3 regions of the Pseudomonas sp. CYM-20-01 genome follow, and region 1 is predicted to be linked to each of the others. Evidence: predicted binding sites of a transcription regulator. Region 1 holds the regulator's gene; each other region holds the start of a gene.
What was found. Region 1 encodes FliA, which starts transcription of late flagellar genes. Its sites were predicted from a motif close to CTAAAGTTTNNNNNNNNNNNGCCGNTAA; they were not measured.
Positions count from the first base shown of each region.

Region 2: M2497_RS11310 (methyl-accepting chemotaxis protein) is a predicted target of FliA. The motif match lies at 2,142-2,169, and genes of this name have one in related genera.
Region 3: M2497_RS01565 (methyl-accepting chemotaxis protein) is a predicted target of FliA. The motif match lies at 2,977-3,004, and genes of this name have one in related genera.

Region 1 covers NZ_AP025169.1:5,053,147-5,057,741, forward strand. The annotation lists gene M2497_RS22810 (chemotaxis protein CheA) at 1-818, opposite strand, end outside; gene M2497_RS22815 (protein phosphatase CheZ) at 830-1,618, opposite strand; gene M2497_RS22820 (chemotaxis response regulator CheY) at 1,637-2,011, opposite strand; gene fliA (RNA polymerase sigma factor FliA) at 2,181-2,921, opposite strand; gene fleN (flagellar synthesis regulator FleN) at 2,918-3,751, opposite strand; gene flhF (flagellar biosynthesis protein FlhF) at 3,858-4,595, opposite strand, start outside.
Region 2 covers NZ_AP025169.1:2,474,319-2,478,913, forward strand. The annotation lists gene M2497_RS11300 (methyl-accepting chemotaxis protein) at 1-532, opposite strand, end outside; gene M2497_RS11305 (Na+/H+ antiporter NhaC family protein) at 772-2,091, shown strand; gene M2497_RS11310 (methyl-accepting chemotaxis protein) at 2,204-3,883, shown strand; gene flgE (flagellar hook protein FlgE) at 3,918-4,595, opposite strand, start outside.
Region 3 covers NZ_AP025169.1:341,480-346,074, reverse strand. The annotation lists gene M2497_RS01575 (amino acid adenylation domain-containing protein) at 1-461, shown strand, start outside; gene M2497_RS01570 (SRPBCC family protein) at 480-938, shown strand; gene M2497_RS01565 (methyl-accepting chemotaxis protein) at 983-2,863, opposite strand; rRNA gene rrf (5S ribosomal RNA) at 3,147-3,262, opposite strand; rRNA gene rrf (5S ribosomal RNA) at 3,372-3,487, opposite strand; rRNA gene M2497_RS01550 (23S ribosomal RNA) at 3,643-4,595, opposite strand, start outside.

The sequences.
Region 1 (4,595 bases):
TCGCCCGCAGGGGCGGCGCTGGCAGCAGCCGGTGCCGCAGCCGTGGCGGCGACTTCCGGCAAGGCGTCGGCCGCGAAGGTGCCCTTGCCATGCAGTTGGTCGAGCAATGCCTCGAATTCATCGTCGGTAATGTCGGTGCTTGCGCTGGCCGCCGGTGCATCCGCAGGAGCAGCAGCAGGTGCCACTGCGTCGGCCGCGAACTGGCCCTTGCCATGCAACTGGTCGAGCAGCGATTCGAACTCGGCGTCGGTGATGTCTTCGCTGGTCGGTGCGGCGACCGGTGCAGCCGGCGCAGCCGGTGCTTCCGCCTCGGCCTTGACGGCACTGAGGGAGTTGAGCAGCTGTTCGAACTCGCTGTCGGTCACATCCGGCTCGGCCTCAACCACAGGCTCCGGTGCGGCTTCAACCACCGGTGCGGCCGACGTGTCGGCAGGTTCCGCCAGGCGCGCCAGGGCGGCCAGCAGTTCCGGAGTGGCCGCCGTGATCGGTGCACGGTCGCGCACCTCGCTGAACATGCCGTTGACCGCATCCAGTGCTTCGAGAATCACGTCCATCAACTCCGAATCAACGTGACGCTCACCCTTGCGCAGGATGTCGAACACGTTCTCGGCGATGTGGCAGCACTCCACCAGCTCATGGAGCTGGAGGAAGCCGGCGCCCCCTTTTACAGTGTGAAAACCGCGAAAAATTGCATTGAGCAGGTTCGCATCATCCGGTCGGCTTTCCAGCTCGACCAGTTGCTCGGACAACTGCTCTAAAATTTCGCCGGCCTCTACAAGGAAATCCTGAAGGATTTCTTCATCGGCGCCGAAGCTCATGTGGGTGCTCCTTAGAAGCCTAAACTGGATAACAGGTCATCGACATCATCTTGACCCGATACAACGTCTTCACGTTTATCGGCATGAATCTGCGGACCTTCACCCTTGGCGAGATGTTTTTGTGGATCTTTTTCCGAGAGGATCGCTTCGCGGTCATGTTCGATGCCGGCGAAACGGTCAACCTGGCCAGCCATAAGCACCAATTTGAGCAAGTTGCTTTCCACTTCGGTGACCAACTGGGTCACACGCTTGATCACCTGACCGGTGAGGTCCTGGTAATCCTGGGCCAGCAGAATGTCATTGAGGTTGCTGGAAACCGTGCGGTTTTCCTGCTCGCTGCGTGACAGGAAACCGTCAACCCGACGTGCCAACTCGCGAAACTCCTCAGCCCCCACTTCCCGGCGCATGAAGCGGCCCCAGTCGTGGCTCAGGGCCTGGGCTTCAGTGGCCATGCCGTTGACCAGAGGCGTGGCGTTTTCCACCAGGTCCATGGTGCGGTTGGCCGCCGCCTCAGTCAGCCTGACCACATAGGACAGGCGTTCGGTGGCATCGGTGATTTGCGAGATTTCTTCGGCCTGGGGCATATGCGGGTCAATCTGGAAATTGACGATCGCACTGTGCAGCTCGCGTGTGAGCTTGCCCACTTCCTGGTACAGGCCGCGGTCACGGGTCTGGTTGAGCTCATGGATCAACTGCACCGCGTCGCCGAACTGGCCTTTTTCAAGGCTGTCGACCAACTGGTGAGCATGCTTTTTCAGGGTCGACTCGAAGTCTCCCTGTGACGTTTCTTTATGCTCCATAGCTCCCCCGCGATGGCATTAGCCGTGGATGCGTTCGAAGATTTTTTCGATCTTCTCTTTCAAGGCCAATGCAGTGAATGGCTTGACCACGTAACCGTTGACCCCGGCTTGGGCAGCTTCGATGATCTGCTCACGCTTGGCTTCGGCGGTCACCATCAGCACTGGCAGGCTGCGCAGCTTTTCGTCAGCGCGCACGTGGCGCAGCAAGTCGATACCGGTCATGCCCGGCATGTTCCAGTCTGTTACCAGAAAGTCGATGCTCCCGCTGTTGAGGATCGGAATCGCCGTAATGCCGTCATCCGCCTCGACCGTGTTTGTGAACCCAAGGTCACGCAACAGGTTTTTTATGATCCGCCGCATCGTTGAGAAGTCATCAACGATGAGGATTTTCATGTTCTTGTCCAATTCGACCTCCAAGCAGTCTTAAACGCGCCCAGCACCTGGACGCGCCATTTCAATCAACAGGCATTACACAAAAAGGACTGCCGGGGGCACCACGGGTCGAACCCGCGAAGGCCGGTTGCCCTCGCGGTATCGTCTGCAGTGTCCCCACACTGCCTGTTCAGCGCGCTCGCCACTCTCCCAAACGCCCCCGCAAGCGGGCTGCGCACTGGCTGTGCAACTGGCTGACCCGCGATTCGCTGACACCCAGGACCTCACCGATTTCCTTGAGGTTCAGCTCTTCGTCGTAGTACAGCGCCAACACCAGCCGCTCACGCTCCGGCAAATTGGCAATCGCGTCCGCCAACGCCCCCTGGAAACGCTCATCTTCCAGGTCACGCGATGGCTCCATATGAGCACTCGCGCCGTCCTCGTGCAGCCCTTCATGTTCGCCGTCCTGCAACAGGTCGTCGAAACTGAACAGGCGGCTGCCCAAGGTATCGTTCAAAATCCCGTAGTAATCGTCGAGACTCAATTGGAGTTCGGCCGCAACTTCGTGATCTTTAGCGTCGCGACCGGTTTTTGCTTCAATTGCGCGAATTGCGTCACTGACCATGCGTGTATTGCGGTGTACCGAACGCGGCGCCCAGTCACCCTTGCGCACTTCATCGAGCATCGCGCCACGGATGCGGATGCCCGCATACGTCTCGAAACTTGCACCCTTGCTCGCGTCGTATTTGGTCGACACTTCGAGCAAGCCGATCATGCCCGCCTGGATCAGGTCTTCGACCTGGACGCTGGCGGGCAGGCGCGCCAGCAAGTGATAGGCAATGCGCTTGACCAGGGGCGCGTAGCGCTCGATCAACTCGCCCTGGCTGTCACGGGCAGACTTCTTGTACGCGTTGTAGCCGGTCGCTGTCATAGCACGGGTCCTGCGCTCGTCTGATGCACCAATCGCTCGACGAAAAACTCCAGATGCCCCCGAGGGTTGGCAGGCAACGGCCAGGTATCGACCTTCTGGGCAATAGCCTTGAACGCCAGTGCGCACTTGGAACGAGGGAACGCTTCGTAGACTGCACGCTGCTTTTGCACAGCCTTGCGCACACACTCGTCGTAGGGAACTGCGCCGACGTATTGTAAGGCGACATCGAGGAAACGATCCGTGACCTTGGTCAACTTGGCGAACAGGTTGCGCCCTTCCTGCGGGCTCTGGGCCATGTTGGCCAGGACGCGGAAGCGGTTCATGCCGTAGTCACGGTTAAGCAGTTTGATCAGGGCGTAGGCGTCGGTGATCGAGGTGGGTTCATCGCAGACCACCAGCAACACTTCCTGCGCAGCGCGCACAAAGCTGACCACGGACTCGCCGATCCCGGCGGCTGTGTCGATCACCAGCACGTCGAGGTTGTCGCCGATGTCACTGAACGCCTGGATCAGCCCGGCATGCTGCGCCGGACTCAGGTGCACCATGCTCTGGGTGCCGGAGGCGGCCGGGACGATGCGGATGCCACCAGGCCCCTGCAGCAGCACATCGCGCAGCTCACAGCGGCCCTCGATCACATCGGCAAGGGTATGTTTGGGCGTCAGCCCCAGCAGAACGTCGACGTTCGCCAACCCCAGGTCAGCATCCAGCAGCATGACGCGACGGCCAAGCTCTGCCAGGGCCAGGGACAAATTCACTGACACGTTAGTTTTCCCGACGCCACCTTTGCCGCCGGTCACCGCGATCACCTGTACGGGATGCATGCTGCCCATTTTATTTCTTTACCTTGTCTTGCTTAGACGCAGGCTACATGGCTTGGCCGCGTGAATCGCTTGCAGACCATCGATGTAGATACATTTCACGGTGTTCATACCGCCCTCAACCTACCCGCTTCGCCGGGTTGTGGTAGAGGTCGGCGAACATATCGGCCATCGCTTCCTCGCTAGGCTCGTCTTGCATTTGCACGCTGACTGCACGGCTGACCAACTGATGACGGCGCGGCAGATGCAGATCATCCGGGATCCGCGGCCCGTCGGTCAGGTAGGCGACCGGCAATTCATGACTGATGGCCAGGCTCAGCACCTCGCCCAGGCTCGCGGTTTCGTCGAGCTTGGTGAGGATGCAACCGGCCAGGCCGCAGCGCTTGTAACTATGATACGCAGCGGTAAGAACCTGTTTCTGGCTGGTGGTTGCAAGCACCAGGTAATTTTTCGACTTGATGCCACGCCCGGCCAGGCTTTCCAACTGCATGCGCAATGCCGGGTCGCTGGCTTGCAGGCCGGCGGTGTCGATCAGCACCACGCGCTTGCGCAGCAGCGGGTCGAGGGCGTTGGCCAGGGACTGGCCCGGATCGACATGGGTCACCGACACATTGAGAATGCGACCCAGGGTCTTGAGCTGCTCCTGGGCACCGATACGGTAGCTGTCCATGCTCACCAGCGCGATATTCTGAGCGCCGTACTTGAGCACGTAACGCGCCGCCAGCTTGGCCAGGGTGGTGGTCTTGCCCATGCCGGCAGGGCCGACCATGGCGATCACACCGCCCTCTTCCAGGGGTTCGATTTCCGGGGTGACGATCATCCGCGCCAAGTGGGCCAGCAACATGCGCCAGGCCTG
Region 2 (4,595 bases), 2.6 Mb from region 1:
ACATGTCGCTTTCCGGCAGCGACATGGAGGTCAACTGGCCAGGCGTCGGTTGCGACCAGTAGAGGGCGAAACGCCCCTTGTCGTTACTGCCCAACTCCGCCTGGTCGGCGAACAGCTCATCCTTGCCGTCCAGCGCATTGGCTTCGAACACCAGGGACAAACCAAGCAAGTCCGGGTTGGCCTGCAACGCGGCCTTGACCTGGCGGGTCAGGTCTTCGCGGGTGTCGAAGGCGTCGAGAAAGCGCTTCTCGGCCTGCTCGCGCAGGAACAGCACCTGGCGCGAAAAACCATGGCCGTACTGATAGGCGTCCATGAACTGGCGGCGGATACCCAGCGCTTGCACCTCGCCCTGGGCTTCGATGCGCGCCTGGGCCGCTTCATCCAGCATCTGCATGCTGGAGGCCTTGACCCGTTGCGAACTCTGCTCCATGCGATACAGCGACAGACCCACCAGCAGGGTCACGATTCCCAGCAGGCACAAGCCAGCGAGCAGGGTGATTTTCCATTGAATGGAGAGCTGCCTGAGCGACATCGGTACATCCTTACCTGAAAACACAGAGAGAACCTGTATCGGCGGTTTCAGGTTTTTCTTTATTCAAACGATCGATTTAAACCTGAAAGCGGCGCCGTTTTTTGACATGTGCGCCTGCCTGCTGCAAAGTGCGCGCCCTCTAATAAGACCTCCTCCAAGCCTGCACGCCGGTTGCCACCCAATGGCTGCCCGGGTGCGGGCATGCCTGTTTTTTATGTTTTTTTCTTGAGGTAACCATGATTAACGCAGTCATTGCCGCGGTCGGCACCATGCTGGTGCTCAGCCTGTCCCGCGTGCATGTGGTCATCGCCATCATCGTCGGCGCCCTGGTGGGCGGCCTGACCGGTGGCCTGGGGATCGAAGCCACGCTCAAGGCCTTCAATGGCGGCTTGGGCGGCGGGGCGACGGTGGCGTTGTCCTACGCCTTGCTCGGCGCTTTCGCCGTGGCGATTGCCAAGTCCGGCCTGGCCCACGCGTTGGCCGACAAGGCCCTGCTGCTGGTGGACCGTCAGGAAACCAGCGGTGGCAGCCACGTCAAATGGCTGCTGATCGGCCTGCTGTGGATGGTGGCGATTGCCTCGCAGAACATCTTGCCGATCCACATCGCGTTCATTCCATTGCTGGTGCCGCCATTGCTGTACGTGCTGACCAAGCTGCAACTGGACCGCCGCCTGATCGCCTGTGTGATGACCTTCGGCTTGATCACGCCGTACATGTTCCTGCCGGTGGGCTTCGGCAATATCTTCCTCAACCAGATCCTGCTGGCCAACGTGGCCAAGAGCGGCGTGGATATCAGCCAGGTCAACGTCACTCACGCCATGAGCCTGCCGGCGCTGGGCATGGTCGTCGGCCTGCTGGTGGCGGTGTTCATCAGCTACCGCAAGAAGCGTGTGTATGACCTGGAGAAGATCGAGCGGGTCGAGCAGGTGGCGGTGCAGTACAACCCGCTGACCCTGCTGGTGGCCGGCCTGGCGATTGTCTCGGCGTTCATCATCCAGCTGTGGCTGGACTCGATGATCATCGGCGCGCTGGTCGGGTTCCTGATCTTCTCGGTGTCGGGCATCGTGCGCTGGCGCGACACCGACGACCTGTTCACCGAAGGCATGAAGATGATGGCGATGATCGGCTTCATCATGATCGCCGCCTCGGGTTTTGCCGAAGTGCTCAAGGCCACCGGGGATGTGCGCTCGCTGGTGGAAACCTCGGCGGCCTTCATCGGCCATAGCCGTGGGATAGGGGCGTTGCTGATGCTGCTGGTGGGGCTGCTGGTGACCATGGGCATCGGCTCGTCGTTTTCCACCGTGCCGATCCTGGCGGCGATCTTCGTGCCGCTGTGCGTGCAACTGGGTTTCAGCCCCATGGCCATCGTGTGCATTGTCGGCACGGCCGGTGCCTTGGGTGACGCCGGTTCGCCGGCCTCGGACTCGACCCTGGGGCCCACTTCCGGCCTGAACATCGACGGCCAGCACCACCATATCTGGGACACCGTGGTGCCGACCTTCCTGCACTACAACCTCCCGCTGCTGGCATTTGGCTGGCTGGCCGCGATGACCCTCTGACCACCGCGGGCTTGTTGGAGTGAATGGGCTTGCTGTGGCAAGCCCGCTCACTACAGAAACCTCCTACGCGGCCGTTAACCTCTCTAGTCGCCACTAATAAGAGAGAAAACCCATGCGTCTGAGCCTCAAGGCCAAAGTCCTGTCCCTCGCCGTAGTGCCGGTGCTGTTGTTTGCCGTGGTCATCAGCCTGACCACCGTGTGGATCCTGCAGGGCCAGGCGCGCAATGAGGTGGAAGAAACCCGTCAGCGCCTGCTCAACGACGCCAAGGCCACCCTGCAAAGCTACGTCGAAGTGGCCATGACCACCATCAAGCCGCTCTACGACGCGGCGGCGCCCGGTGATACCGCGGCGCGCGCCGAGGTGGTCAAGCTGCTGTCCAACACCAGCTACGGCAAGGACGGCTACTTCTTCGGCTACGACTCCGAGACCATCCGCCTGTTCAAGGGCAACAGCCCCGACGGCGTGGGCAAGAGCTTCAAGGATAACCGCGACCCCAACGGCGTGTACGTCAATCGTGACCTGGTCAAGGTCGGCAAGGACGGCACCCATTACCTGCAATACAGCTCGACCCAACCAGGCCAGACCGAACTGGTGCCCAAGATGGGCTACACCGAATACCTGCCCAAGTGGGACATGGTCATCGGTACCTCGGTGAACCTGGACGGCATCGAAGCCCAGGTGGCGGTGGTCGAGGCCAAGGTCGAGAAACGCATGGAAGGCGTGCTGCTGAGCATCCTCGGCGTGGCCGTGGTGGTACTGCTGGTGATCGCTGCCGTGGGCATGCTGCTGGCCAATACCATTTTGCGTCCGTTGCACCTGATGAAAGCCAACCTCGACGACATCGCGGCCGGCGAAGGCGATCTGACCCGCCGCCTGGCCATCACCAGCCGGGACGAGCTGGGCGATCTCGCGGGTGCGTTCAACCGATTTGTCGACAAGATCCACGGCCTGGTGCGCCAGATCACCGAGATGACAGGCCAACTCACCGGTCTGGTCAGCCAGGTGTCAGACCAGGCCCAGCGCTCCGAACAGGCCATGGAACGCCAGCGCCACGAGACCGACCAGGTCGCCACGGCGATCAACCAGATGTCCTCCGCCGCCCAGGAAGTGGCGCGCAGTGCCCAGGGCGCCTCGGTCGCCGCCCAGCAGACCGACGCCGAAGGTCAGGCCGCCAAGCGCGTAGTGGACGGCAGCATCGCGCAGATCCACGCGCTGGTGAACGACATCCGCAGCAGCGGCGTGTCCCTCGACAGCCTGCAGCAGGACGTGGCCTCCATCGTCAGCGTGCTCAGCGTGATCCGCTCCATTGCCGAACAGACCAACCTGCTCGCGCTCAACGCCGCGATTGAAGCCGCGCGGGCCGGGGAGGCCGGCCGTGGGTTTGCGGTGGTCGCCGACGAAGTGCGCGCCCTGGCCAGCCGCACCCAGACCAGCACCCAGGAAATCCAGGGCATGATCGACCGCCTGCAAAAAGGCACTGAAGCCGCGGTGGACGCCATGCGCCGTTCCAGCGATGCCGGCGACGGCACCTCGGCCCAGGCCAACCAAGCCGGGGCATCGCTGGACACCATGGCGCAGTTGATCGGCACCATCAATTCGATGAACGCCCAGATCGCCAGTGCCGCCGAGGAGCAGACCGCCGTGGCCGAAGAGATCAACCGCAGCGTGCATCAGATTGCCGTGGCGGTGGACAGTGTGGCCGATGAGACCCAACTGGGCGCCCAGACCTCCCGCAGCCTCGCGGACCTGGGTCAGCGCCTGGGGCAGTTGGTCGGCCAGTTCCGGATCTGATCCAGCGGTTGTGCGCCGCGACGCATAGGCGGTGTCACGTCATCTGGATCAGCGTCTTCATGATCGTGCTTTCGGTGGAGATGGTTTTCGCGTTCGCCTGGTAGTTGCTCTGGGCCTTGATCAAGTCGACCAGTTCGTTGGTCAGGTTGACGTTGGAGTTCTCCAGGGCATTGGCCTTGATCGCGCCGAGGGTGCCGGCTTGCGGGGTGTCATAGCCCGGTTGGCCGGAGGCGAACGTCTCTCTCCAGGCGGTGCCGCCGGCCGGTTGCAAGCCTTGTTCGTTGTTGAAGCTGGCCAGGGAAACCTGGCCGACGGCCTTGCTCTGCTGGTTGCTGAAGGTGGCGAACAGCACGCCGTTGCCGTCGATTTTCAGGCCGGTGATCTGGCCGGTGGCATAGCCATCGGTGACCGGCGGGTTACGGTAGCTGGCCGAGTTGTACTGGGTGATGTTGGCCAGGTTGACGGCGATGCCGGTTGGGTTGGCATCCGCACCGTTGGCCTTCCACACGCCGTTGGTCACCGTCCCGGGGACCCAGCCGGTGAGGGTCAGGGTCTTGTCGGATACGCCTGCGGTTACGACGCTGGTGAGCTTGCCCGCGCCGTCAAAGGTCAACGTGGACGGCACCGGTGGCGTGGACGGTGTACCGGTGGGCGCCGAGCCGTTCGGGTTGCGCCCGTCGATCAGGGTGTAGGCGTTCCATTTGTTGCCGTC
Region 3 (4,595 bases), 2.0 Mb from region 1:
AAAATCGCCTGATGCTGATGCTCAAGGGGTCACTGCAACTGGGCCTGCTGCCCCGTTTGGCGCTGAACTTCGACCTGATGCCGGTGGACTTTCTGGCGCGCTTCGTTGCATTCCACAGCACCCGCTTTCACGCCAGCCGAAGTGTGTTCAACCTGCATAACCCACAACCGTTGAGCTGGGCGCACTACCTGGATGCGTTCAGTCGGGCGGGCCATCGCTTCAAGCGAGTGGGCATCGCGCAATGGCAGCAGGCGCTGCGAACGGTAAGCCAGGACAACGCACTGTTTGGCGTGCTCGGTTTTTACCTCGACCGCCTCGACGAAGACATCGGGGACACTTCAATGATTCGTTACGACAACGCGCGACTAGGTGTCCAGCAGATGGGTGAACACTACCCCGCAAAGGACACGGCACTGTTGAGCAAAGGCTGCAATTACCTCAAGGCCATCGGCTTTCTTTGAACACCCCAGGACAACCTCATGAAACTGCTGCAACCCGATACGTTAATCCGCAACCCGAGTGGCCTACCGATAGTGGCTTCTGTTGCGGTCAACTGTTCCGCCTCTCGCCTGTGGGACATGGTGGGGCGATTTGCCGGCTTCGATATGTTCATTCCGGACTTGAGCCATATCGAAATGATGGGCTCAGGCGTGGGCGCCTTGCGGACAAAATTCTTCCGCGATGGCAATTGTGTAGTGGAGCAACTCAATAGCCGGGACGAGCAGGCTATGCACATGACCTGGACCACGATCTACAACACCCTGGGTGTGGCCAGACTATGGGCGGCGATCCAAGTGGAAGCACTTGAAGCTGAGCGCTCCAAGGTGATGTGGACAATTATTGCAGAGCCCACAGAGACGGCGAACACAGGGTTCGAACAGTTTGTGCAAGACTTCGCCAACAGCGCCCTGGACAATGTCCGCCGAATACTCAGCTAAGCGGCAGGAGCGACGCGATGCGCCCCTGCCAATGAATCAGCGGGTCAGATCTTGAAGCTATCGACCAACTGCTTCAAACGATTGGCCTGCTGCGACAGGGCATCGCAATCCTTCAGGGTTTCATTGAGATTGGCCACGCCCTGCTGGTTCAGCAAGTTGATCTGGTTGATGTCCACATTGAGGGTTTCCACCACGGCCGTCTGCTCTTCAGTGGCTGCGGCGACGGACTGGTTCATGCCGTCGATCTCAACGATTCGCTGGGTCACGCTGACCAGGCGCTCACCGGCCTGGTTCGCGACCTCTACGCTTTCCTCGCTGGAGGCCTGGCTGGCATTCATGGTAGTCACCGCTTCACGCGAGCCCACTTGCAGCGAAGTGATCATTTTGTGGATCTCCTCGGCTGACTCCTGGGTGCGGTGAGCGAGGTTACGTACCTCGTCGGCGACCACCGCAAAGCCTCGCCCGGCCTCACCGGCTCGGGCCGCCTCGATGGCAGCGTTAAGCGCCAGCAAGTTGGTTTGCTGGGAGATGCCTTTGATCACATCAAGGATGTGACCGATGTTGTCGGTGCTGGCGTTCAGGGTTTCAATCTGGGTGCAGGACAAGCTGATCTTCTGCGACAACTCCGACATGGCAAGGATGGTCTGCTCGACCACTTTGCGGCCATCGTCGGCCTGCTCGCTGGCACCACTGGCGTGTTGTGACGCATCGGCGGCGTTGCGCGCGATTTCCTGGGTGGCGGCACCCAGTTCATTGATCGCTGCGGCGACGCTGTTAGTGCGCGCGCTTTGCTCGTCGGAACCGACGATAGACGCATTGGACGAAGCCATCACACGCTGGGACAAGTCATGCACCTGGCGCGTAGCCGAGGACACTTCCGAAATCGACGCATGGATGCGCTCTACGAACTGATTGAACGCACTGCCGACTTCGCCAAATTCGTCCTTGCTGGTGACCGCCAGACGACGGGTCAGGTCACCCTCGCCCTGGGCGATATCCTGCATCGCCACGCCCATAGTGGTCAGGGGTCGCAGCAAGACTTGAATCAGCAAGCTCAGGAGCACGGCAATCGCAACCACGGCGATCAACATGGCAATCAACGCAGATGTCCGGAATTTGCCCAGCGGTGCGTAGGCTTTGTCTTTATCAATCGACAGGCCGATATACCAATCCGCGCCTGGCAAGCCGCTGATAGGGGTGAATGACAAGATTCGGTCCTGGCCATTGAGAACGACGTCCTGACTGACCTTCTCAATGCGCACTTGAGTGCCGGGGTAGATGTCCTTGAGGTTTTTCATCACCTGGTCCTGATCGGGACTGACGATGACTTGCCCGTCGCCACTGACCAGGAACGCATGGCCAATGCCGCCAAAATCCACCGAGTTAATGATCTTCACCAAGGTCTGCAGGCTCAGGTCACCGCCGACCACACCGAGCAACTCGCCGTTCTTTTTCACCGGCATGGCGATGGTCACGATCTGCCCACCCACCGCTGCCATATAGGGTGGGGTAAGCATGGGTTTATCTGCTGCTACTGCCTGTTTGTACCAGGGACGCTGACGGGGGTCGTAGCCATCGGGCATTTTTGCGTCAGGACGTTGGGTAAACACACCATTGGTTTGGCCAACATAGGTGAACTGGAAGTTATCAGTGAACGCTGGCTGATCGACCAGGCCAGGAAGGTCGGCACCACTGCCTTGGTGAGCAACGTTTTGCGTAAGGCTCTCGAGTACCAATATTCGGCCACTAAGCCAGTTCTGCACACTGCTGGCAGTGAGTTCACCGGATTGCTGGATGGACGACTCCAGGTTCTGCTTGATCGTGCTGCGCTGCAGATAGTCGTTGTAGAGGGTGAATAACGCGAAGGCCAGAACCACAACGCCTGACGCGGCCAACAGAATTTTATGACTGAACTTGAGATTCATTTCATCGACTTCTTTTGCCAAAGGGGGGTGAGCGTGCCGAGTGGAACATTCCATGTAACGGTATAGGCAGCTTCTGGGGCCGCTCTATTTCGGTGCACGCATGGCTCGTCAGGCTTTCGGCCAAGCCGCGGCAAAGCTTAGAAAATTGTGGGATGTTTCTGATTTTTAAGCAGGAAACTGACCAGCGGTAGGCATGTGTGAGGAAACGACAAATTGTGGTGACTTATGGCCCCAAACGACAAAACCCCTGTCTGCGTTAGCAGACAGGGGTTTCGGAATTAAATCTTGACGATGACCTACTCTCACATGGGGAAACCCCACACTACCATCGGCGATGCATCGTTTCACTGCTGAGTTCGGGATGGGATCAGGTGGTTCCAATGCTCTATGGTCGTCAAGAAATTCTGTGTACCGGACCGTTGGGTTGGCAACGTGCCGATGAAATTCATGGACTTCTACATAAACAAAACCCCTGACTGCGTTAGCAATCAGGGGTTCTGGAATTTAATCTTGACGATGACCTACTCTCACATGGGGAAACCCCACACTACCATCGGCGATGCATCGTTTCACTGCTGAGTTCGGGATGGGATCAGGTGGTTCCAATGCTCTATGGTCGTCAAGAAATTCGGGTACTGAGTCGTGGCCTGGGCCTCGCTTCAGCAAATTGGGTATGTGACAGCTTTCGGTGTTTTGTGAACATCGAACTTTCGGTTCATTTCGTCTTCACACACCGCAATCTGATGCTCGTTAGAGTAGTCAAATTGCTTGGGTGTTATATGGTCAAGCCTCACGGGCAATTAGTATTGGTTAGCTCAACGCCTCACAGCGCTTACACACCCAACCTATCAACGTCGTAGTCTTCGACGGCCCTTCAGGGAACTCAAGGTTCCAGTGAGATCTCATCTTGAGGCTAGTTTCCCGCTTAGATGCTTTCAGCGGTTATCTATTCCGAACATAGCTACCCGGCAATGCCACTGGCGTGACAACCGGAACACCAGAGGTTCGTCCACTCCGGTCCTCTCGTACTAGGAGCAGCCCCTCTCAAATCTCAAACGTCCACGGCAGATAGGGACCGAACTGTCTCACGACGTTCTAAACCCAGCTCGCGTACCACTTTAAATGGCGAACAGCCATACCCTTGGGACCGGCTTCAGCCCCAGGATGTGATGAGCCGACATCGAGGTGCCAAACACCGCCGTCGATATGAACTCTTGGGCGGTATCAGCCTGTTATCCCCGGAGTACCTTTTATCCGTTGAGCGATGGCCCTTCCATACAGAACCACCGGATCACTAAGACCTACTTTCGTACCTGCTCGACGTGTCTGTCTCGCAGTCAAGCGCGCTTTTGCCTTTATACTCTACGACCGATTTCCGACCGGTCTGAGCGCACCTTCGTACTCCTCCGTTACTCTTTAGGAGGAGACCGCCCCAGTCAAACTACCCACCATACACTGTCCTCGATCCGGATAACGGACCTGAGTTAGAACCTCAAAGTTGCCAGGGTGGTATTTCAAGGATGGCTCCACGCGAACTGGCGTCCACGCTTCAAAGCCTCCCACCTATCCTACACAAGCAAATTCAAAGTCCAGTGCAAAGCTATAGTAAAGGTTCACGGGGTCTTTCCGTCTAGCCGCGGATACACTGCATCTTCACAGCGATTTCAATTTCACTGAGTCTCGGGTGGAGACAGCGCCGCCATCGTTACGCCATTCGTGCAGGTCGGAACTT